3 regions of the Marinomonas algae genome follow, and region 2 is predicted to be linked to each of the others. Evidence: predicted binding sites of a transcription regulator. Region 2 holds the regulator's gene; each other region holds the start of a gene.
The links. Region 2 encodes sigma-54, which starts transcription at its own class of promoters, with help from an activator protein. Its sites were predicted from a motif close to TGGCACNNNNNTTGCTNT; they were not measured.

Region 1 (8,178 bases), on a different contig from region 2:
ATATGTTGGCTTCTATGCCGATAGCAGCCACGTTAGGAATAGGTACCATCAAAAAAGCGATGCAAACCAGCTTTACTGTAAGCCATAACGGAAATGGTATCACCATTGGTAATGCTCTTTATGATCAGCTTCAGCATTATTCTGGGTCAGCTGCAGATATTCGTACGGGGGCGGCGCTCAAAAAACTGATCGATAATCGAGATAGGCAAGATGCGCCTCTGCGTTTTGCGATTGTGTACCCTTATTCATCACATAATTATCAATTACGAGATTGGTTGAGCCGTGTGGGCATTAATCCAGATGAAGATGTACAAATTACTGTTGTGCCGCCAGTAAAAATGCTCGACGCACTTAAGTCTGGTGAGATAGATGGTTATTGTGTGGGTGAGCCTTGGAATAGCCTTGCTGTTGAACAGGGCGTAGGCCATATGTTGGTTACAGGCTATGAAATTTGGGGAAGTACGCCGGAAAAAGTGTTTGGTGTAAATTCCTTGTGGGCGGAGCAGAATGAATCAGCCCATTTAGCCATTATTAGAGCGTTAGAAAAGGCATGTGCTTGGGTGGATCAAGCGGAAAATCAAACCGAGCTATTAGAGATATTAAGTCATCCGGATTATTTAAACAGTACTGTTGAACAATTGGTTTACGGCTTTAGTGCGATTAAGCCCAAAGGTCAGTTCGATTGGCCGATGGAGGCTTATCAGCGCTTTTCTGGAAGTGAGATTAATAAGCCATTACCAAATTACGCGTTGTGGGTGATGGCGCAAATGCACCGTTGGCAGCAACTAGAAGAGGTTCCTTCATTGAATGAAGTGGCTGAGCAGGTGTATCGCAAAGACCTTTATTATAAAGCGTTAAGACTTGATGTAGAGAAAGATGATTCTTGGCGTTTAAGCTCTTCAGCAGAGTCCAATTGGTTAGAAGCTGTATCGACAGGAAATGTTTCTTTGCACCCGGAAGGTATTTTGAAAGGCTTTAGTGAATAACGTGTCTTTTTATGGTGCGTAGTGCGTAAGAAATGAGCACGGTTTAGTGATTTTTTTATTAAAAGCTGCATGTTTTTCGCTTTAATTCTTTAAAAAGCATTGTGTATCAATAGTTTGTGTTTTTTGGCATATAAAGTGCTTTCTATTTATATATCAAGTTTTAATAAAATTTTGGTGAAGTTGGCAACGATGCCTAACTGTCACCCACATTATTAGCAGTTCAATGTAGAGCTGTTTATGAATGGCAAAGGCGCCTGTGGACACATTAATTGTGATTCGCATGCGCCTTTTTTGTTTTTTTTACGTTTCTCAAGTGGAGCATAGTTATGAGTATGAGATCTTTGAAAACGGTTTTATCTTTGCCGGAATTAGTACGTTCAACTAAGAAAGCCAGTGTTTCTTTATTGGTTGGATCTGCACTTTTGTCTGGGGTTGCTCATGCTGAGCTTGGTTACCCAGAAAAAGAAGAGCTGAAGTTTGGTTTTATTAAATTAACCGATATGGCTCCATTAGCAATTGCATATGAAAAAGGCTATTTCGAAGATGAAGGTTTGTATGTCACGTTAGAAGCACAAGCAAACTGGAAAGTACTATTAGACCGAGTGATTGATGGTCAGTTGGATGGTGCTCATATGTTGGCGGGTCAGCCTTTGGGCGCGACGATTGGTTACGGAACCGAAGCTCACATCGTGACGGCTTTCAGTATGGATTTGAATGGTAACGGCATCACAGTTTCCAATGATGTTTGGGCTGAGATGAAAAAGAACATTCCAAATGGCCCTGATGGAAAGCCTGTTCACCCAATTAGTGCCAGTGCTCTAAAACCTGTTATCGATGGTTATAAAGCAGAAGGCAAACCTTTCAAAATGGGAATGGTGTTTCCTGTCTCTACTCACAACTATGAATTACGTTATTGGCTAGCAGCTGGTGGTATTCACCCTGGTTACTATGCGCCAGCGAAAGGCGATACAAGTGGTCAGATTGATGCAGATGCCTTGTTGTCAGTAACACCGCCACCGCAGATGCCAGCAACAATGGAAGCTGGAACCATTCACGGTTACTGCGTGGGTGAACCTTGGAACCAGCAAGCAGTATTTAAAGGTATTGGTGTTCCAGTTATTACCGATTACGAAATCTGGAAAAACAACCCAGAGAAAGTATTTGGTGTGAGTGGTGATTGGGCAGAAGAGTATCCAAATACACACATTCGTGTTGTAAAAGCCATGATCCGTGCAGCGAAATGGTTGGATGAAAATAACAATGCTAACCGTCCTGAAGCAGTAGAAATCTTGTCTCGTAGTGATTATGTCGGTGCCGATTACGACGTTATTGCTAACAGTATGACAGGGACGTTTGAGTATGAAAAAGGCGACAAGCGCGAAGTGCCTGACTTCAACGTATTCTTCCGTCATAACGCAACTTACCCTTACTACAGTGATGCGATCTGGTACCTGACTCAAATGCGTCGTTGGGGACAAATTGCAGAGCCTAAATCAGATGAATGGTTCATGAACGTAGCGAAAGAAGTGTACCGTCCAGACATTTATGCTCAAGCGGCGAATGCTTTGATCGAAGATGGTTTGATGGTGGCATCTGAGTTTCCAGATTTTGAAACAGAAGATGGTTTCAAAGCGCCACAAAGTGACTTTATCGATGGTGTTACATATGACGGTAAAAAACCAAATGATTACTTGAAAAGCTTTGAAATTGGTTTGAAAGGCGACGACCAAATATAAGTAAAGCGAATAATAAGACAGTCAGTCAGGCTGTCTTATTTTGTTAAACAGAGTGAGAGAGAAATATGAATATACCGAGCTTATCCATAGCGTCATTGAAAGACAAAGTAGAAAGCATTTCATTGAAAAGCTTGTTGCTTCCTCTTTTTGGGATTTTGGTTTTTATTTCGTTGTGGCAGGTTGGTGCAAGCCGAGTTCATACTTCTTTAGGGGAGTTTCCTGGGCCATCTGTTGTATACGAGCAATGGAATAGCCTTGTGGCTGAACATCAAAACGAACGAGTTAAGGAAGAAGCGTTTTACGAGCGCCAAGAAAAACGTATAGAAGCGCGCCAAGCGAAAGATCCTAGCTATGTGGGTAAGTTAAGAGATTACACAGGTAAGCCAACCTTTTTTGATCAAATATTTACAAGCCTTTATACCGTATTGGCAGGTTTTGGGTTGGCGAGTCTTATTGCCATTCCACTTGGTATTTTAATTGGTCTTAATAGTTCAGTTTACAGTGCTCTTAATCCGGTTATTCAAGTATTCAAACCGGTTTCGCCGCTTGCCTGGTTACCTTTGGTCACCATGGTTGTGAGTGCGACCTATGTTACAGACGACCCAATGTTTTCGAAATCTTTCCTAACCTCTATGTTTACGGTGACGTTATGTTGCATGTGGCCGACTTTGATTAACACGGCCGTTGGTGTGGCAGCGGTAGAGAAAGACTTGTTAAACGTGTCAAAAGTATTGCGCCTGAATTGGATGACTCATGTCATCAAGATTGTTATCCCTTCTGCTATCCCATTGATGTTTACCGGACTTCGTTTGTCTTTAGGTATTGCTTGGATGGTTCTTATCGCAGCAGAGATGCTGGCTCAAAACCCAGGTTTAGGTAAGTTTGTTTGGGATGAATTCCAAAACGGTAGTTCAAACTCGCTAGGGCGAATTATGGTGGCGGTGTTGATGATTGGCTTTATCGGATTTTTATTAGACCGAGCCATGCTTGTAGTTCAGCGTTTTGTCTCTTGGGATAAAACACAAGTATTACGTTAACGGTTAACTAGATAAGGCTAAGTAGGAGAGAAATATGTCAACCCATTTGGATATCAGTAAAGTTTCTATCGAGTTTCCAACCCCAAAAGGTTCGTTCAAAGCGCTTGATAATGTCAGTTTAAAAATTAATAAAGGGGAATTTGTTTCCCTGATTGGTCACTCTGGTTGTGGTAAATCTACTGTTCTGAATATTGTTGCCGGTCTTTATGATGCAACGGAAGGCGGTATTTTACTCGATGGAAAAGAGGTAAAAGGCCCAGGCCCAGAGCGTGCGGTTGTTTTCCAGAACCACTCATTGTTGCCTTGGTTGACGTCATACCAAAATGTTGAATTGGCGGTTAAGCAGGTTTTCAAGAAGACAAAATCTAAAAAAGAAATGCATGAATGGATTATGCACAACCTAGAGCTTGTGCATATGACTCATGCAGCAGACAAACGCCCTGATGAAATTTCAGGCGGTATGAAGCAGCGTGTAGGTATTGCGCGTGCGTTGGCAATGGAGCCAAGTGTTCTATTAATGGATGAACCTTTTGGTGCACTGGATGCTTTAACGCGAGCACATCTTCAAGACTCTTTGATGGAAATTCAAAAAGACCTAAATAACACCGTCATTATGATTACTCATGATGTTGATGAAGCTGTCTTACTGTCTGATCGTATAGTCATGATGACTAATGGTCCAGAGGCGACCATAGGCGAAATTCTTCATGTGGATTTAGAGCGTCCACGAGACAGATTGGCATTGGCTAATGACCCTAAATATGTCGATTACCGTGCACAAGTGCTGACTTTCCTATATGAAAAACAGCGCAAAGTTGAGCCTATTTCTGCTGCGAAAGCGAAAAAAACAGCAGACACAAATGCAGCGGCGAGCGCTTAATAATATGCGTCAGGCAGGCTGCGTTCGCATTGTTATTGTTGGTGCTGGAATGGCAGGCAGCAAGCTGGCGTTTGATTTGATGCAGCAAAAAAATGCGAATTATTCTATTACCTTGATTGGTGAAGAAGCTCAGGTTGGATACAACCGAATCATGTTGTCTTCCTTGTTAGCCAAAGACATCTCGGATCATGAAATGTCTTTGGTGGACACGGCAAAAATGCAGCAAGAAGGTGTGTCTATTATTGCTGGTGATGGGGTTGAGAGCATTGACCTTGAGGCGAAAGTGGTTTGTTTGGCCAGCGCTAAAGCCATTGGCTATGACAAATTGATTATGGCAACAGGTTCACGAGCAAGAATCTTACCTATCGATGGGGCGAAGGCGTCAAATGTGATGGGCTTTCGTACCTGGAGCGATGTCAACGTTATGGCGAGCCTTCAAGACAATCAGTCTGTTTGCGTGATTGGTGGCGGCTTGCTGGGATTAGAAGCGGCTGTTGGACTGGTTAAGCGAGGTCATAAAGTGACTGTTTTTCATCGCTCAAAATGGTTATTGAACCGACAGCTAGACGCTGAATCTGCTGCTTTGTTACGTAGCCGGTTAGAGCAGATGGGAATTGAGTTTCGTCTGGGGGAATCGCCATCTTCTTTTATTCAATCAGAAAACGGTCTCGTTAATCAGGTTGTGCGCGCGGATGGTGAGCGAATGGCGGCTGACTTAGTTGTTATGGCAGCAGGAATTTCACCAGAAATAGCTTTGGCAAAGTCGGCAGGTTTAAAAACTAATCAAGCGATTGTAGTGGATGAAAAAATGCAGACGTCCTATCGAGATGTTTTTGCATTAGGCGAATGCTGTGAATTTGACCAGCAAACTTTTGGTCTGGTAGCTCCTATTTGGGATCAGATAAAAGTGCTAATCAGTGTGCTGAATGACAAAGACGCCAGCTTTTCAATTGAGCCAACGCCAACCAAATTAAAAGTATCTGGTGTGAATCTTTTTTCAGTCGGGAAGATTCAAGCCGATCCGGAAGACTCGTGCATCTTCTTTAAAGATGTAGGAGCCAATCATTACCGCAAACTGATCGTCAACGATGGCGTATTAGTTGGGGCAATTCTTTATGGCAACGTTGCCGATGGGAGCTGGTATTTCCAGCTAATTCAAAACAAAACTAATGTCTCTGACATGCTTGAACTACTGGTGTTTGGGGAAGCATATTGCTGCCCAAAAGTTGCCTAATTAAGCGGTTTTAGACGTTGCTAGTTAAAAGCAAGGGGAACACGATGACATCTAATATACCTCTATCGGCCAATAAACCACGTCTTGTTGTAGTGGGGAATGGCATGGTCGGCCACCATTTTGTTGAACAAATTATTGCCCAAGGTGGTCACGAAACTTTTCATATTACGGTATTTGGTGAAGAGCCACATTTAGCCTATGACCGTGTGCATCTCAGTGAGTATTTTACCGGTAAAGGCGCAGCTGATTTGGCTATGACGGACGGTACGCTATATGACGACAATGGCGTTCGTTATTTTACAAACAGTCTTGTCACCGAGATTGATCGTGAAGCCAAAACACTACTCTTGCAAAATGGTGATTCATTACCGTATGACAAGCTTGTTTTGGCCACGGGCTCTTATCCTTTTGTTCCGCCAATTCCGGGTCACAAACGTGATAACACCTTTGTTTATCGTACATTAGAAGACTTGGATGCCATTAGAGATTGTGCCAAGAAAGTGACTCGTGGCACGGTTGTTGGTGGTGGCTTGTTAGGTTTGGAAGCTGCGAACGCCTTAAAAAATCTAGGGTTAGAAACCAGCGTTGTGGAGTTTGCTCCTCGACTTATGCCTGTTCAGTTGGATGAAAAGGGCGGTAGTGTTCTGAAAGGAATGATCGAAGCCTTAGGTGTGAAGGTTTATACCGACACAGCGACACAAGAAATTGTCGATGGAGAAGCGGCTTTCCATCGCATGAATTTTGCCGATGGCACACACCTTGAAACAGATTTGATTTTGTTCTCTGCAGGTATTCGACCTCAAGACGCATTGGCGAAACAGTCTGGTCTAGAAATGGGCGAGCGTGGCGGTATCACTATTAATAACCAATGCCAAACCAGCGATGCAGATATTTACTCGATTGGTGAGTGTGCGCTTTGGAATAACCGAATCTTTGGTTTAGTTGCACCAGGTTATACCATGGCGAAAGCGGCGGCAGGCCATTTGATGGGCGATGCTGGCTTGTCATTTACTGGCGCAGATATGAGTACCAAGTTGAAGCTGCTTGGTTGTGATGTGGGATCGGTAGGTGATGCTCACGGCACTTCACAAGGCTGCAAAGTTTTTGTTTATCAAGATGAGTTGAGTCAGAGCTACCGTAAAATGGTTGTCTCAGAAGACGGTAAAAAACTGTTAGGCGCAGTGCTAGTCGGTGACAACAGCTATTACGATACCTTGTTGCAATACTATTTGAATGCGATTGATCTGCCTGAACAAGCGCAGTCTTTGATCTTACCAGCAATGGATGGCGCACCTGCTGCATTGGGTGTTGATGCTTTGCCAGCGACAGCGTCAATTTGTAGTTGTCACAACGTATCGAAACAAGATATCAGCGATGCTGTCTGTGGCGGTGCTTTGTCTGTTGGTGATGTGAAAGGAGTGACAAAAGCTGGAACGGGTTGTGGTGGCTGTGCAGCTTTGCTGAAAAAGGTAGTCGACAATGAACTGCTTGCGCTGGGGGTTGAAGTCAGTACAGACATCTGTGAGCACTTTGCTTATACGCGTCAGGACTTATATAACATCATCAAAATTGGCAAGATCAAAAGTTTTGATGAGTTATTAGAAAAGCATGGCAAAGGCCATGGTTGTGAAATCTGTAAGCCTGCGGTTGGCTCTATCTTAGCCAGTGTTTGGAACGAATATGTTCTGAAAAAAGAACACATTATCCTGCAAGACACCAATGACCGCTTCCTAGGTAACATGCAGAAAGACGGTACTTACTCTATTGTTCCTCGTATTCCAGGCGGTGAAATCACACCAGAAAAATTGATTGTGCTTGGTGAAGTAGCAAAAGAATATAAGTTGTACACCAAGATTACAGGCGGTCAGCGTATTGATTTATTCGGTGCGACTTTACCTCAATTGCCAGAAATCTGGGGTAAGTTAGTCGCTGCGGGGTTTGAGACGGGTCAAGCCTATGGTAAGTCATTACGAACTGTTAAGTCTTGTGTTGGTAGTACTTGGTGTCGTTATGGTGTGAATGACAGTATGACCATGGCGGTTGATTTAGAGAACCGTTACAAAGGTTTGCGCTCTCCTCATAAGATTAAATTTGCTGTGTCTGGTTGTACTCGTGAATGTGCAGAAGCGCAAAGTAAAGACATTGGTGTTATTGCAACAGAAGGCGGTTGGAACCTTTATGTCTGTGGTAATGGTGGTATGAAGCCTCGTCACGGTGACTTATTTGCTACTGATTTAGATGACGAAACACTCATTAAATACATTGACCGCGTACTAATGTTCTACACAAAAACTGCGGATCGGCT
Region 2 (8,178 bases):
TTATTGATGCCAACGTAACTAATCGAGATTACCCTTGGGTATTGGCTTTAACAATCGCCCTTGCGTTCGCTATTTATGTTTTCAAAAAATCTAAAACCGGCAGCATTCCACGCTGGATTGGATTACCGCTTCTTGGATCTTATTGTGTCTATCTATTTATAATTAGCTCAGGCAGTTCGATCTAATGTTTAAATTTGAAAGCACAGCTACGCCTAAAATATTATTATTCGCTATCTTATTGATTGCTGGTGTAGCTGCTTTTCTATGGCATGAAGCTTCTCCTCAAAGAAGTCTAATACCAACAGATTCTTTAAGCAGCTCTCCGGACTACTTCATTACTCAGGTAACCATCAAAGAGTTCAATCAAAATGGAGAATTAATCGAAACCCTCAATGCGAAGCAAACGCTGCATTATATTGATGACTCTAAAACACTCCTTGATTCTCCAAGCGTTGCACGAAAATCTGAGTCAGGCACTTGGAGCGCAAAAGCAAATAAAGGCATCATTCATGATGGAAGTAATGATATTCTACTCACAGACAAAGCTGAAGCCGTTAAGACATACCTTCAATCTGAAGACATAAAATTGAGCGCAGACAGCATACATTATTTAGATAAAGATCAATCACTAACAAGCCAAGGAAGTCCGATGCTAGTCTCCACACAAGGAGAAGCTTCCGCTGACAAAATTACGACCTATATCAATTCAGAAGAAGTCATCATGACAGGATCTGTAAGAGGAACATATGAAACACTTGATTAATATTAGCGCTTTGCTAATTTCAACTTTATTAAGTCAATACACTTATGCCTTACCAGACGACATAAATAAATCCATAGAAGTTCAAGCTGATGAAGCCTCTTTTAACCAAAATACTGGAGAAGCCATTTACAAAGGCAATGTCTTCATTAAGCAAGGCTCTATTGAAATACAGGCACAATATTTAAAAGTTGTAACTGATATAGAGACAAAAAAATTCAGTCGCTTAGAAGCCTTGGGGCAACCCGCAAAATTTAGCCAACAAATCGATTCAACTGGCAACACTGTTACCAGCAAAGGCAATAAAATCCATTACTCTATCACTGAATCCAAACTAGAAATTATAGGCAATGGACAGTTAAGCAAGCTAAACAACTTTATATCCGCCGACTACATCCTTTACACTATTAGTGATGGAGCCTTTAGTGCAGAAAAAAAAGGCACAGGCAGAGTATCAATGACGTTTCAACCTCCATTAGTTGAGGAAACAAATTAAATGGCCCTTCTAGAAGCTAAAAACCTAGCAAAGAGCTACAAAAAACGACAAGTAGTAAAAGATGTTTCCATCTCAGTTGAGTCAGGGCAAGCCGTTGGTTTGCTTGGCCCTAACGGCGCAGGCAAAACCACATGCTTTTATATGATAGTTGGAATGGTTGCCAATGATGCAGGCGGCATATTTATCGATGGTAAAGACATCACCAGTAACGCCATGCACACTAGAGCACAAAAAGGTATCGGCTACTTACCACAAGAAGCCTCCATTTTTAGAAAAATGTCTGTTGAAGACAATATTTTAGCGATTTTAGAAACACGCAAAGAACTCACAAAAGCCCAGAAAAAATCCAGGCTTGAAGATTTATTAGAAGAATTTCATATTACCCATATCAGAAAGAACTTAGGCATGGCCTTATCTGGTGGCGAGAGACGCCGTGTAGAAATTGCACGAGCACTAGCAATGAATCCAAAGTTCGTTCTCTTAGACGAACCCTTCGCTGGTGTTGACCCTATTTCTGTTGGCGATATCAAACTTATTATTAAACACTTACAAGAAAGCGGCATTGGCGTTCTAATCACAGATCACAATGTCAGAGAAACCTTAGACATCTGCGATAAAGCTTATATTGTGGGTAACGGATATATCATTGCTTCTGGTGATGCCAGTACAGTTATTAACAATGAACAGGTAAAAAAAGTCTATTTAGGTGACGACTTCCGCCTGTAACCCCTTATCATTACTGCAGAAAGGGAGTAGTATGCATAACTCGTTCCAATTCACTCAAATAAAAAGAGTTGCTCCATGAAGCAGTCTTTACAGTTAAAACTCGGTCAACAGCTGACCATGACACCTCAGCTACAGCAAGCGATACGTTTGTTGCAGCTTTCTACGCTGGATCTTAAACAAGAAATTCATGAATTTCTTGAGTCAAACCCTCTTCTTGAACTTGACGATGACGAACAAGGGCAAGTAGAAGCACCAGCCAGCATCGAATCCAAAAGCACACCAGAAACACCTGATGTCAATACAAGTGAAGAAGCTCGTGTTGAATCAGAATGGACAGAAAGCATTCCTGAAGAGCTCTCAATAGACAGCAACTGGGATGACACCTATCAAAGCTCTGCCGCGATCAGCGACAACAATAGCTATGAAGGTGACGGCGACTTCGAAAGCCGTAATGCGCCAGCAGAAAGCATACAAGACCACTTAATCTGGCAATTAAATTTAACTCACATGTCTGATAGAGACATTGAGATTGCATACGCAATCATTGAATGCGTACAGCCAGATGGTTACCTAAGTATTACACCAGACGATATCTGCGAGTCTCTTTCTATCGAACTAGAAGAGCTTGATATAGAAGAGGTCATGGCCGTCCAACATAGACTGCAGCGTTTTGATCCTATTGGTGTTTGCTCTACCGATCTACGAGACTGCCTCTTAGTTCAGTTAGAAGCGTTTCAAAACCATCCTTTATACAAAAGCACGCACAACTTGATTGACAATTATTTGCCACTTCTCGGTAGTCGTGACTTTGCGCAATTAAGCAGAAAAACAAAGCTCAAAGACGAAGCTCTCAAAGAAGTTGTTAGCCTAATACAGCAACTTAATCCTCGTCCAGGCTCTGTTATTGATGCAGACGATACGGACTATGTCATTCCAGATGTTTCTGTCAAAAAGCGCAATGGCAGTTGGCAAGTAGAGCTAAACAACGACGCTTTGCCGCCAGTCAAAATAAACGAAACTTATTCTGCTATGGCTAGCACCGCCTCAACACCCGAGGACGCGAGCTATATTAAGACATCATTACAAGAAGCCAAGTGGTTCATGAAAAGTCTACAAAGCCGAAATGAAACCCTTCTGAAAGTTGCCAGCTGTATTGTAAGCCGTCAAATTGACTTTTTTGAATTAGGTGAAGAAGCCATGAAACCCATGGTACTTCACGATGTAGCAGAAGAAGTCGGCATGCACGAATCAACAATATCTAGGGTGACAACTCAAAAATACATACACACACCAAAAGGTATTTTTGAACTTAAATATTTCTTCTCTAGCCATGTCAATACAGCATCTGGCGGAGAATGCTCTTCTACAGCGATACGAGCCATGATTAAAAAGCTAGTAACAGATGAGCCAGCGAAAAAACCTTTAAGCGATAATAAACTAGCGACTATTTTGGCAGACCAAGGCATACAAGTTGCCCGTCGTACTGTCGCAAAATACCGCGAGGCGATGAACATACCGCCATCCAATGAACGCAAGCGATTGATCTAAACGGACACTATTTTACCATGCCATTAAAATCATTATTGAAAGCAGAACTTGTCTTTGCAAAACAAGAGATTGTCAGCAAAAAACGCGTTCTTGAGAACTTAGCGGAAGTCGCATCTAACAAACTGCATTGCGATAACGAAGCGGTTTATGACGCTTTATTAGGCCGAGAAAAACTTGGTAGTACTGGTATAGGAAATGGTATAGCCATTCCTCATTGCCGTTTGGAGTCTGCTAATCATACGGCAATCGTTGTAATGTCATTACAAAATCCGATTGACTTTGATGCTATTGACAAAAGAGCAGTAGATTTGATCTTCGCCCTCATCGTTCCACCTCACGAGTGCGACTCTCATTTGTCGACATTGGCGCAAATTGCAGAATTAGCACAATCGCCACAATCTTTAGATAAACTAAGAACCGCTCAAACAAACGAAGAGCTATTCAATATATTTGATTCGTTAATATAGGAAACATGCATGCAAGAAGAGTCTATTACTATCATCAACAAACTTGGCTTGCATGCTAGAGCAGCAGGAAAGCTTGTTGAAACAACTTCTCGCTTCTCCTGTGATATTACCATCGAAAAAGAAGGTCGTAACGTCGACGGAAAAAGCATTATGGCAATGATGATGCTCGCTGCAGGAAAAGGCACCGAAATTCATATTAAAACCAATGGAGATGACGAAGAAGACGCTCTAAAAGCCATAATAGAACTGATCAATAATCGTTTTGGTGAAGATGAGTAACACTTTATATGTCAGAGAAAGCAACTCTAACTAATCATCTGCAGACAGTCACCGAATCTCTTGAATCCGGTGCCACCATGCAAATCCGTTATTTACTTAACGGTGCGCTACCTGCGCAGGACGTTGCTCGATTACTCGAATCCTCCCCGCCTAAAGAGCGAAAGCTTTTATGGGAGCTAATTAACTCAGAAAACCAAGGCGAAGTACTACAATACCTAAGTGAAGATATCGGCGCTCAATTCATGAAAAACATGGATACCGAGCGACTGATAGAGCTCTCGGAAAATTTCGAAAGCGATGACTTAGCCGATTTATTACAACACCTACCTGAAACCGTTGTAAAAGAAGTTCTTGCGTCCATGACAACGCAAGACAGAATGCGTGTTGAAGCTCTCTTAAGCTACTCGGAAGATTCTGCCGGTGGCTTAATGAATACAGACACAATAACAATACGTCCAAACATAACGATTGATATTGTATTTCGCTACCTAAGAAGACACGACATTCTCCCTGATATGACAGACAACCTGCTGGTTGTTAGCCGATCTGACCGCTTATTAGGCACACTTCCTCTCACAAAATTATTAGTGTCAGACACCAGCGATATCGTTCGGGATATCATGGAAACAGAATACACCGTCATTGAAGCTGAAACACCTGCCAGCGAAGTAGCGCAATTATTTGAAAAAATGGACCTTGTTTCTGCCCCTGTTATTGATGGAAAAAGCAAAAAGCTTCTAGGGCGAATCACGATCGATGACGTGGTTGATGTCATTCGAGACGAAGCAGAACACTCAATGCTAAGCATGGCTGGTCTTGATGACGACGAAGATACATTCGCCCCTATTATGAAAACAACAAGGCGCCGCGCTGTATGGCTAGGAGTCAATTTGGTGACGGCGTTTATTGCCTCTTATGTCATTGGGTTATTTCAGGATACACTAGACCAAGTTGTTGCTCTCGCCATTCTCATGCCTATCGTCGCCAGTATGGGCGGTATCGCAGGCTCTCAAGTTCTCACATTGGTAATACGCGGCATCGCGCTCGACCAAATAGGCACCACCAACACTCGCTGGTTGTTAAACAGAGAGCTCATTGTTGGCCTTATTAATGGGCTTTTATGGGCAACAATTATTGCCGCTCTCACCGCACTTTGGTTTGACAATATGAAGATTGCCTATATCATTGCGGGCGCGATCATCATTAATCTTTTATTTGCCGCAACGACAGGCACACTTTTACCGATTTTATTGAAGAAAGTCGGTATAGACCCAGCTCTTGCCGGAAGCGTAATCCTTACAACAGTAACCGATGTTGTTGGATTTCTTTCCTTCCTTGGCCTTGCTACCATCTTTTTAATATAGGTTCCCATGACAGACTTTGATCAATTTGAAAATGAAGACGACATTCCTAAAAGCAAAACCCAGATCAAGCGAGAAATGGAAGCTTTGCAAGATCTTGGTAAAAAGCTACTTAAGTTAAGCAAAAACCAACTTAAGAAAGTTGAAATGTCTGACACATTACGCGATGCCATTGCAGAAGCAGAAAGAATCAAACACCACGAAGCATCACGAAGACATTTACAGTACATAGGCAAAATCATGCGTACGGAAGATCATGAAGCGATTGCTCAACGAGTGGCTTTATTTGACTCCACCTCAGCCGCATACAATAAGCTTTTTCATCAATTAGAAGCCAAAAGAGACGCTTTAGTCGGTGAAAACAGTAAAGAGGTTCTGTCTCAATATCTAGACGAAAATCCAAACATGGAAGACATACAACTACTTAGACAGCTTATTCGCCTATCTCAGAAAGAAGTGTCACAAGGAAGCAACACAACCAACCGTAAAAAGCTGTTTCGTTTTTTACGTGAAGCAGAAGAAAAACGCTTAGGCCTTAAGTAACACCTAAAAAAATAAGTCATAAAAAAAGCTCTAACTATGCAAATAGCTAGAGCTTTTTTTATGTGAGACAAAGAGCCTCCAAAAGTAAAACTTAGTTACTTTTTCTCCAAAGGTCGATACTTAATGGGCGTAATAACCGGATCATTAAACGAACCTTCTACTTTGTATTGAACACTGGTCACCTTAGACAATTGATCACCAATCAATTTATCCGTAATAAAGAGCAAACCGGCAATTTGAGGCGTGGAAAGCAATAAGCCAGCGAGAGGTAAAGTGCCTGTTAACGGAAAAGTTGCCGTCAATTTCTCATCTAATGTTTCATTTACAATGTCCGCCTTCCCTTCTACAACCAACTCTGCAGAAGGTGCGACAATCTTGATTGGCTTCGTTGTCGTCAAAATCCCTTTATTTAAAGACAACACTCCATTGAAATCATCATAGGTTAACCCAGGTTCGTAAATATCAGAGAAGTCCAACACTAACCTTCGGCTCAAAGCACCAATATTGAAAATACCAAGCGCCTTTAAAAAGGAGGGTAACTCATCAACCTTGTGAAAGTTGCCGTCGTCGGCAGAAAAACTAATACCGCCCGACACAGAACTCCGGTCAAAGTAAAACGGATGCCCTTTCCAATTGAGGTCAACATCAAGCTGGTAAGCCTTGGATGAGAGATAACTCTCATTAGAAAACTTCCCAGCTAATTCGCCAATATCCTTACCCTTTGCTCCTATCGACAACTCAACAGTAGAATCTTCTCCAGCATCAACCCAAACGAAACGCCCAGAAAAAGTACCGCTTTTTAATTTGGTCGCTATAGGCTCAACACTCACTTTATTCGCATTTCTTTTGACTGCCAGCTGCCAATCACCGTATGGCTTTTCGTTTAAATACAGCTCATCCACCGATAAATTTATGTTTGGCACCTGATATGCAGAAATTGGTGCCTCTACATTTTCACTTTCATGCGGGGCTACATCATCATTTGAAGGGGCAGTATTCCAGCTTAAAAAGCCAAAATGTAAATTTGGCGTTTGGCTTTCATTTGTATACGAGAAGTTCAGTTCATCAGAACTCACCAATAAAGCACCGCTCTTTGAAGCATCATAAGACACTTTAAAGTTACGCAAAGTGTTATACGGATTCACCTCAACATCATCAATGATAAGATTTACTTTATTAATCCATGTTGGCAGTTGAGGAACTTCAACTTCTGTTTGTTTCACGCTATCCGATGAGAGTTTATTGAAGACTGAGAACCACTCCTGAACATCAAAGTAGTCAAAGTTGCCATTCAACACCAACCCTTTAGGAATTGTGTCACTTAAAGACTGCCCTTCTTCGCCATTCATAATGACCTCTCCGCCCACAAACTCTCCTTCATTCATGAGGAAACGTGAGTTGGACAAAGCACTGTAATTTAGGTCAACAACCAAGTCGTCTTCATGTTGCCTAAGTTTTATGTTAAGAGGTTTAGCTTCTTCATTTTTCTTGCCGACTGGCTTGGGAAGAGCAACATTCACTCCAAGCAAATCACTGTTTATGACTAAATCAAGCTGCCCACTTTGTGACTGATTAATGGATAAAGTGCCGTTGTAAGACGCATTTCCCGACACTGCATTTGTTAAAGCGTCTGGGAGCTCACGCCACTCAAGTACATTTCGCAAATTAGCTACTCCCGACAAATCTCCAGAGATAGCCAATTCACCTTCAAATGTGTTGTTAGAGGTCAGGCTAAGACGTGATTCTCCTCCCAAACCTTGAATTTGGAACTCTGAATTTTGAATACCTTCTGCAGAGGTATAATTTAACTGCCCCTTTTTAATAACCGTAGGAAGATTTAAGTCTTTCAATGTTACAGGGTTATTCTCAAAATTCAGACTTACCTGAACCTTTGGATCTTGGCCATGTGAGAAAGGCACGCTCACATCAAAACTACCACTTACCTCTCCAGTAACATCCCAATTCTCAAAAGGCTTAACTATTGTTTCGTTTAGGGGC
Region 3 (8,178 bases), on a different contig from region 2:
TGCAAACTAAAGGGCGATTGACAAGTATTGGGTGCTTTATCATGGCGTCTAATAGCGCTTCATCAGAAACCTCAGGGGATAAAAGTCCCAATTCCTCAGCGGGTGATTTTGTCGTACGCAATGCCTCTCTCGGCGTTAGATTTGCTGCAGCAAAAAAGCCTTGCAGCTGTGCTTTCGTCCAACCTTCCTGCTGATAATCAATGATGGTTGGCGTGTAGCCTGCAGCTTGAATGACATTTAAAACGTTTCGAGATGTGCCGCAGTCAGGGTTATGGTAGATCACGATCATGTTATAACTCCTTGATAATAAATACTTTACTTAAACCAGTGCTGAGTTCGGTTGGCAAACCAAACCAAAGACAGCATGACTGGGACTTCCACAAGAACGCCCACCACAGTAGCAAGCGCTGCTCCTGAATGAAGGCCAAACAGAGAAATAGCCACCGCGACAGCCAATTCAAAGAAGTTTGAAGTGCCGATCATGCAAGCTGGCGCTGCGATGTTGTGTGGCAATTTCATGGATTTGGCGAGCCAGTAGGAGATGGCAAAAATCCCGTAAGTCTGAATCAGTAAAGGGATGGCAATCAGCACAATCGCTTCAGGTTTAGAAAGAATCGTGTTGGACTGGAAACCAAATAAAAGTGTTACTGTTGCAAGCAAACCAATGATTGACCAAGGCTTCATTTTCCCAAGGAAATTATCGAGCTTAGAGTGATCATTGTTTTTATCGAGCTTTTTGCGAGTCAAGGCGCCAGCAACGAGAGGAATAAGAACATACAGCACAACGGACAATAATAGTGTGTCCCAAGGCACGGTTACATCGGTTACACCCAGTAAAAAGCCTGCAATAGGTGCAAAGGCAAATATCATAATGATATCGTTGATGGAGACCTGTACGAGAGTGTAGTTTGCATCGCCTTTGGTCATTTGGCTCCATACAAATACCATGGCAGTACAAGGGGCAACGCCAAGTAGAATCATACCGGCGATGTATTCTGTCGCAGTGCTTGGATCAACCCAATCAACGAAGAGGATTTTGAAAAACAACCAACCTAAAAAGGCCATGGAAAAGGGTTTGATTAACCAATTAATGATAAGAGTTAATACTAATCCCTTTGGTTTTTTGCCCACATCTTTGATGGATGAGAAATCGATTTGCACCATCATTGGGTAAATCATCAGCCAAATTAAGATGGCGATGGCGATGTTCACATGCGCGTATTCGAATGTCGCAATTACGCCGAATACGTCAGGCACTAAATGGCCAAGCCCAATTCCAGCTAAAATCGCTAGGCCGACCCATACAGATAAATAACGCTCAAAAAGACCCATGAAAAAACTCCTTACAATGATTTTTGATTAACGCGTTCGCTAAGTTGTTCTGCGCTTTCAACTCGCTCTGAGTAACGATCGACAAAGTAGTCTTTTTTGTCTCGCATTAATAAAGTGAATTTCATAAGTTCTTCCATTACATCGACGATTCGATTGTAATAAGGAGAGGGCTTCATGCGACCATCTTCTTCAAATTCCAAAAAGGCTTTTGCGACAGAGGATTGGTTAGGAATGGTCACCATGCGCATCCATCGCCCTAAAATTCTCATTTGATTGACTGTGTTGAATGACTGAGAGCCGCCACATACCTGCATAACTGCCAATGTTTTTCCTTGAGTTGGGCGAACGCCGCCAATACTCAGTGGAACCCAATCAATTTGGCTTTTGAAAATGCTGGTCATTGAACCATGGCGTTCTGGTGAGCACCAAACTTGCCCTTCTGACCAAATCATTAATTCTCTCAGTTCTTTAACTTTAGGGTGAGATTCATCTTCTGTATCTGGCTGAGGTAAACCTTGAGGGTCGAAAATACGTGTTTCGGCACCGTAAGCTTTAAGTAACTCTGCGCATTCTTCAACGACTAAACGGCTGAAAGATCGTTCTCTTAATGAGCCGTATAAAAGCAATATTCGAGGTTTGTGTGGAAGTGAAGAGGTTTTCATTTTATCCACATCAGGAAGGTGGAAAGAGTCTTTGTCGATGTTAGGCAGATTCATGTTAGGTGCTTCCGTTGGGTGTAGCCGTTCAAATAATCAGTAATTTGAATTTGGCTTTATATATGAAAAATAGAATATATGAAATTTCACATATATTATTTGTTTGGTCAATGCTTTTTCATTAGGTGGGTTAAATGAACCCGATAGACTGATAACTATAAACCTTAGATGTGTCAGTTTTTTTGCTGTGGTTGATTTGAAAGATAGGTAAATGAAAGCTCAGAGAAATTTTTGATAACGCAAAGAGGGGATTTTATTTGGAAGAGGATGGTGTCCCTGGCAGGAATCGAACCTGCAACTAACCCTTAGGAGGGGTCTATTATATCCATTTAACTACAGAGACACTTCGCGAGTGACTATACCACTTTTCGTTTTTAGGTTAAACCTAACGATTGCTAATCAATTGTTTATAAAGAGAATTTGTAGTTCTGAAGGAGTAGTGAGCAAAGGTACAGTTAGGTTTAGCTAAGGTAGTTTAGGCCCTGCCTAGTGTTTGTTTGCTGCTGATTGGTCGAGTTGAACCACGAGCCGTATACACTTTGTTTTTTCCGTTATGGCCTTGCAGAAGCTCAAATAAATGTTTATTGCGTTTTTGCAGTGTATTTAGAATGCGAGAGTTGGTGTTGTTTTTTGTCTTGCAGGTTCTAAGTAGGCTTTCACATTCCCTCATGAGTAGACGAACGTCATCCATAGAGCTGTCTTGTTGGTCTAGCCAGTTCTTAAATTCTTCTTCGGTTGGTTTTTTTCTATCTAGGACGTCGAACTTAATGAGCATGTTAACTCTTTTCTCATTAAGTTGGTTCATTTCATCAAGCAGGGCTTGCTTTTGCTCGGATAGGTCTATGATTACTTGGCTGTCTGAGGCGCTATAAGCAATGCGCTCTTCATCAAGAAGCACAGAGAGCTTTTCGAGAGTCTCTTTGCTTCTGATGAATATGGATGCAATTGGAATCATAAGTTAAACCGTTCAAAACCTAAGTGATTAACAGTTTAGAAAAGAGAATCCATAGAAGCCATATTATTCGCTAGCTGCTGGCTATTTATTTTGTATTCGCCTGCAGAAATGGCTTTTTTGATTTGTTCTACTTTATCCATATCGATATCAGGTAAGTTACCGATCTTAGATTGCTGGCTTTGTAACGTTTGTGCTGTGCCACTTAATTTGACTGTGTCATCAGCTAACGTTCCGCCACTTTTTACTGCGCTCTGTCTTTCAGTCGCGCTACCAGTCACATCATCCTTCTGCGAACGTTCGCTTTTAGTGATGGTGCCTTGGTTTGATAGACCTGTTAAATGTATTGCCATTGGGTTTTTCCGCCCTTTTATAATTTGCCTGTCTATATTGTCGGCTATGCCTCTAAAAACTTTAGTGGCAATCAACAATAAAAGAGAATTAATTGTATGCCAACGAGTCTATGTTCAATAGTTTACAAGAACCTCACTGCTAGTTACAACTTTGGCGTATATAATTCGTTCAGAACTGGTGTTTTTTACGCGTATTTGTTGTCCTTTTATACCGTTTTCTAAAGCAACTCCGTTCATCCTGACTATAATGTTTCCATTGCTTGCTGTAATAAGCACTAGGTCGCCTTTTTTTACTAAGGTCGGTTGGTTGATTAAATTGTCTGTTATATAGGTGTTGATACGTAAGTTGCGTGAGGCAATCAGGCCATAAGGTGGATTCTTTGCGGTAAAAACTTGGCCTCTTAATGTTGATATATCAACATCGCCAACACCGGTGTTAGCTCTGTTTATTTCTTGTCCTCGATTGATGGGGGAAATCGTTTTGATTGCTGGGATAGTAATGGATTGAGTGACTGGTACATAAGACTTCCATACAGGCGAATCGCAGCTAACTTCATAAGTCGTGCGCTTGTTGGCCTCAGGTCTTTGATTTGTAACTGTAATGGTGCCTGCTTCACAGTCAGGTAAATAGTTTAATGCTGCTAGGTTATTTAAAGAAATCGTAACGTCGGCTTCTGGGTATATTTCTAGTAATCGAGGTATCTCTACTTGGTTTATGTAGTGATTAATTTGGTTTTCTATAGATTCAGCAAATATTAAACTTGCTTGGAAACAAAAGAAGGCTATTGTTAGCCTTATGATTCGCATGATTAGCTCTCTTTGTTTATTATTACGTTAGAAATAAGATAGTTAGTAAAATCTGATAAATCACTTTATCATTGGATGATGTAACTTAACAATTATGAGGTGATACCTCAGTATGATGTTTGCACATTTTGGAGGCGTTTATGGCTGGAGTTTTGGATACTGTTAATCAACGTACGCAGTTGGTAGGTGAAAACCGACTAGAGCTGTTGTTATTCCGCTTAAACGGTAAGCACCTTTACGGTATCAATGTTTTTAAGGTGAAGGAAATTCTTCAATGCCCTAAACTTACCTCTATGCCTCATAGCTCACCTGTTGTTCGAGGTGTTGCTCATATTCGTGGCGGCACAATTCCTATTTTAGATTTGGGATTAGCGACAGGTGCAAGCCCGATTGAAAATATTGATCAATGTTTTGTTATCATCACTGAATACAACCGTCGTATACAGGGGTTCTTGGTACGTGGCGTTGAAAGAATTGTGAACATGAACTGGAGTGATATTCAGCCACCACCAAAAGGTTTGTCTAATGACAATTACCTGACAGCTGTGTGTCAGGTAGAAAAAGAGATGGTTGAAATTCTCGATGTTGAGCAAATTCTTTCTGAAGTAGCACCGACTCGTCAGGATATATCTGCTGGTATTGTGGATGATAACGTTCAAGAGAATGCCAAAAAACACCATATTCTTATTGTTGATGACTCATCTGTTGCTCGTAAGCAGATTAAGCGTTGTATGGAACAAGTAGGTTTTGAGACGACCGTCTTGCATGATGGTCGTGAAGCGCTTGATCATCTTGAAGGCCTTGTAGCTGAAGGCAAAGATATTACAGAGGTATTTTCCATGGTGATTTCAGATATTGAAATGCCTGAAATGGATGGTTATACCTTAACGACAGCGATTCGAAACGATAGCCGCTTACAAGATTTATTCATCCTGCTTCATACATCATTAAGTGGTGTTTTCAACGAAGCGATGGTGAAGAAAGTTGGGGCAGATGGCTTTTTGGCAAAATTCCAGCCGGATGAGTTAGCTCGATTAGCAATAGAAACAGTACAGGTTCAAACGGAATAGTCGGTAGGCTCCTTTTCGATTGGCTTTATTTAATGGGCGTCTGCCACATATGGAGTTTTAATGCTCAGTAGTACAAATGCAATCACACCTAACGGATATATTAGGTTTAGGGAATATCTTCAAAAGGTATGTGGCATATCCCTTAGCGATAATAAGCAATATTTGGTGGCTAGCCGTTTAGGGCGAATTTTAGAGCGAGAAAACTTCACTAAAATTGAGCAATTGGTTGATGCGCTTGAAAGGTTTGGTAATGCCAAACTTAAAGAAGAAGTCATCAATGCAATGACAACCAATGAAACACTTTGGTTTCGTGATACTCATCCTTTTACTATTTTAAAAGAGAAGATATTGCCTGAAATGTCTTCTGCTCCTTTGCGAATTTGGTCTGCTGCCTCTTCTACTGGTCAAGAGCCTTACTCTATCAGTATGGTAATTGAAGACTTCAAGGCTTCTCGTCCAGGTGTGATGAAAGCTGGTGAGAAGATTATTGCGACAGATATCTGTACCAATATACTTCAGCACGCAAAACAGGGTGAGTATGACAGCTTAGCGATCGCTCGTGGCTTGGGTGCAGACTTTCAGAGACGTTATTTTGACAAGATCAATGAACAAACTTGGAAGATAAAGCCTCACTTGAGTTCTAGAGTGGAGTTTCGTTATTTGAACCTAATTGATTCATTCGCTGGTTTGGGTAAGTTCGACGTTATTTTTTGTCGTAATGTTCTGATTTATTTCACTGGTGATTTGAAGATGGATATTCTTAAAAGAATGCATGCCGCTTTAAAGCCTGGAGGATATTTGTTCTTGGGCGGATCTGAAGCGTTAAGCGGCCTTTCAGCCTACTTTGAGATTGTCCAGTGTCATCCTGGTATTGTTTACAAAGCTAAAGCCTTATAGCCTTTGTAAAAGCCTTATTAAAAAGCCCGCCTTAGTTTTTCTAGGGCGGGCTTTTTTGTCTTTGTTTTCCTTGTTTACTGTTTGCCGCTTTTTGCCGTTCCTCTAGATGAAAATCATAACCCATTGAATTATATAGTTATTTTATTTTGGCATCATAATTGCTTTGTCTTGTTTAGTTTATGATGTTTTTAGTTTGAGGGTTTAATGGCTATATCTTTTGCGAGTGCATTTGCAGGACACGATAAGACGCTAGAGTTTAGAAGCGCTAGAGCGGCAGTGCTTGCTAATAATATCGCCAATGCTGATACGCCTAACTTCAAATCGCGAGACATCAGCTTTGATTCTATGCTTAACGATGCTAGCAGCAAACTGAAATTAGCGGGTACAAATTCTAAGCATATTTCAGGAGAAGGTTTTTCGTCAGGTTCGGATGCGCTTTTGTATCGAAACGCTAATCAACCTTCTTTGGATGGAAATAATGTCGATATGCAAAGAGAGCAAGCAGAATATGCACAAAACTCCTTGCAGTTCGATACAAGCTTTATGTTTTTGGATAGAAAAATTAGTGGCATGAAAAAAGCGCTTACTGGGAACTAATAACGATGTCTTTAAGTAATATTTTTACAATTTCTGGATCGGCAATGAGTGCTCAAACAGTACGTTTGAACACAGTGGCCAGCAACATGGCAAACGTAGACAGTGTTGCTAGTTCAGCAGATCAGACCTACCGCGCTCGTAAACCTGTATTTTCGCAGATGATGAATGACAGTATGCGTGAATTTGGTTGGAGCAATGCCAGCATGGATGACAGTGGTGCTGGTGTGGGTGTAAAAGTAGATGGCATTGTTGAATCAGATGCGCCGTTGCAGCCTAGATATGAACCAGATCATCCAATGGCAAATGAAGAAGGGTATGTGTTCTATCCGAACGTGAATCCAATAGAAGAGATGGCAGATATGATGTCAGCTTCTCGATCTTTTCAAACGAATGTGGAAATTATGAACTCGGCAAAAAGTATGATGCAGAAAATGCTCACACTTGGACAGTCGTAGGAGCTAACAGATGGCAAATATATCTGACACTAAAGGCCTAGGTAATCTGATCTCTCAATATGGGACAGATTCGGCTAAAGCGAAAGCTGGTATTGAAAAGCCCGCGGCCTCGACAGAAGAAACAGGCGCCTTAGCGGATCAAAATGTGTTTCTGAAGCTCTATATTGAGCAGCTTAAAGGGCAGGATCCAACTTCGCCTCAAGATGCGAATGATATGGTGGCTCAGATGTCACAGTTTAGTTCTTTGGAGCGTTTAACTGGCATATCAGATCAGCTTGAAACTATGGCAACGTCTTTGACTTCTAACCAAGCACTTAGTGCTTCCACTTTAGTGGGGCGATCTATTTTGATGGAAGGAAGTACGGCAAAAATCTCTGAAGGCTCTGATGATGTTCAGCTGAAGACAACGATTCCAGAAGACTCTAAAACGGCCACACTGAAAATATACGATGAAAATAATGTTCTTGTTCGTACGTCTACGCTGAACTCAGGTGACTACAAATGGGACAAGTTAGATGATGAAGGAAATATTTTGCCGCCTGGTGAATATCGCTTCGCAGCATCATCAACAAATGATAAAGGCGAAATCTCAGCCATGACAACACGTCTACCGACACGTATCCAAGGCGTTACGATTAATGGCGAAGATGGAACCGTTTTGAATGTGGAAAACCACGGCAAAGTCAAACTCACAAACGAATTAGAAATTTTAGGGTAATTGGGAGAGTATTATGGGATTCAATACTGCACTATCTGGCATTAAAGCTTCTGCCGATTATTTAAGTGTGACAGGTAATAACATTGCCAATGCCGACACAACGGGTTTCAAAAAATCTCGTATAGAGTTTGATGACCTTTACAATACAAGTGTTTTGGGTGCTGGTAGTGGTAACAGTATTGGTTCTGGTGTGAGCGTGAGTAATGTCTCTCAAGAGTTTTCATCGGGTAACTTGTCTTATACTGATAATAATCTCGATATTGCTGTGGATGGTGCTGGCT

Region 1: ACMUMQ_RS00410 (CmpA/NrtA family ABC transporter substrate-binding protein) is a predicted target of sigma-54. The motif match lies at 1,111-1,128, and genes of this name have one in related genera.
Region 3: flgB (flagellar basal body rod protein FlgB) is a predicted target of sigma-54. The motif match lies at 6,275-6,292, and genes of this name have one in related genera.

What each region holds. Positions count from the first base shown of each region.
Region 1 is NZ_JBLIXK010000001.1:90,423-98,600, reverse strand. Features, by position in the region: gene ACMUMQ_RS00415 (CmpA/NrtA family ABC transporter substrate-binding protein) at 1-986, shown strand, start outside; gene ACMUMQ_RS00410 (CmpA/NrtA family ABC transporter substrate-binding protein) at 1,313-2,722, shown strand; gene ACMUMQ_RS00405 (ABC transporter permease) at 2,788-3,759, shown strand; gene ACMUMQ_RS00400 (ABC transporter ATP-binding protein) at 3,794-4,639, shown strand; gene ACMUMQ_RS00395 (NAD(P)/FAD-dependent oxidoreductase) at 4,620-5,873, shown strand; gene nirB (nitrite reductase large subunit NirB) at 5,918-8,178, shown strand, end outside.
Region 2 is NZ_JBLIXK010000006.1:172,882-181,059, forward strand. Features, by position in the region: gene ACMUMQ_RS10590 (calcium/sodium antiporter) at 1-185, shown strand, start outside; gene lptC (LPS export ABC transporter periplasmic protein LptC) at 185-763, shown strand; gene lptA (lipopolysaccharide transport periplasmic protein LptA) at 747-1,256, shown strand; gene lptB (LPS export ABC transporter ATP-binding protein) at 1,257-1,982, shown strand; gene ACMUMQ_RS10610 (RNA polymerase factor sigma-54) at 2,058-3,530, shown strand; gene ptsN (PTS IIA-like nitrogen regulatory protein PtsN) at 3,548-3,997, shown strand; gene ACMUMQ_RS10620 (HPr family phosphocarrier protein) at 4,007-4,276, shown strand; gene mgtE (magnesium transporter) at 4,285-5,640, shown strand; gene yjgA (ribosome biogenesis factor YjgA) at 5,647-6,180, shown strand; gene ACMUMQ_RS10635 (YhdP family protein) at 6,276-8,178, opposite strand, start outside.
Region 3 is NZ_JBLIXK010000001.1:668,908-677,085, reverse strand. Features, by position in the region: gene arsC (arsenate reductase (glutaredoxin)) at 1-289, opposite strand, end outside; gene arsB (ACR3 family arsenite efflux transporter) at 316-1,332, opposite strand; gene arsH (arsenical resistance protein ArsH) at 1,344-2,048, opposite strand; tRNA gene ACMUMQ_RS03180 (tRNA-Arg) at 2,317-2,391, opposite strand; gene ACMUMQ_RS03175 (flagellar protein FlgN) at 2,524-3,003, opposite strand; gene flgM (flagellar biosynthesis anti-sigma factor FlgM) at 3,039-3,353, opposite strand; gene flgA (flagellar basal body P-ring formation chaperone FlgA) at 3,468-4,160, opposite strand; gene ACMUMQ_RS03160 (chemotaxis protein CheV) at 4,301-5,230, shown strand; gene ACMUMQ_RS03155 (CheR family methyltransferase) at 5,291-6,127, shown strand; gene flgB (flagellar basal body rod protein FlgB) at 6,332-6,724, shown strand; gene flgC (flagellar basal body rod protein FlgC) at 6,730-7,179, shown strand; gene ACMUMQ_RS03140 (flagellar hook assembly protein FlgD) at 7,190-7,897, shown strand; gene ACMUMQ_RS03135 (flagellar hook protein FlgE) at 7,911-8,178, shown strand, end outside.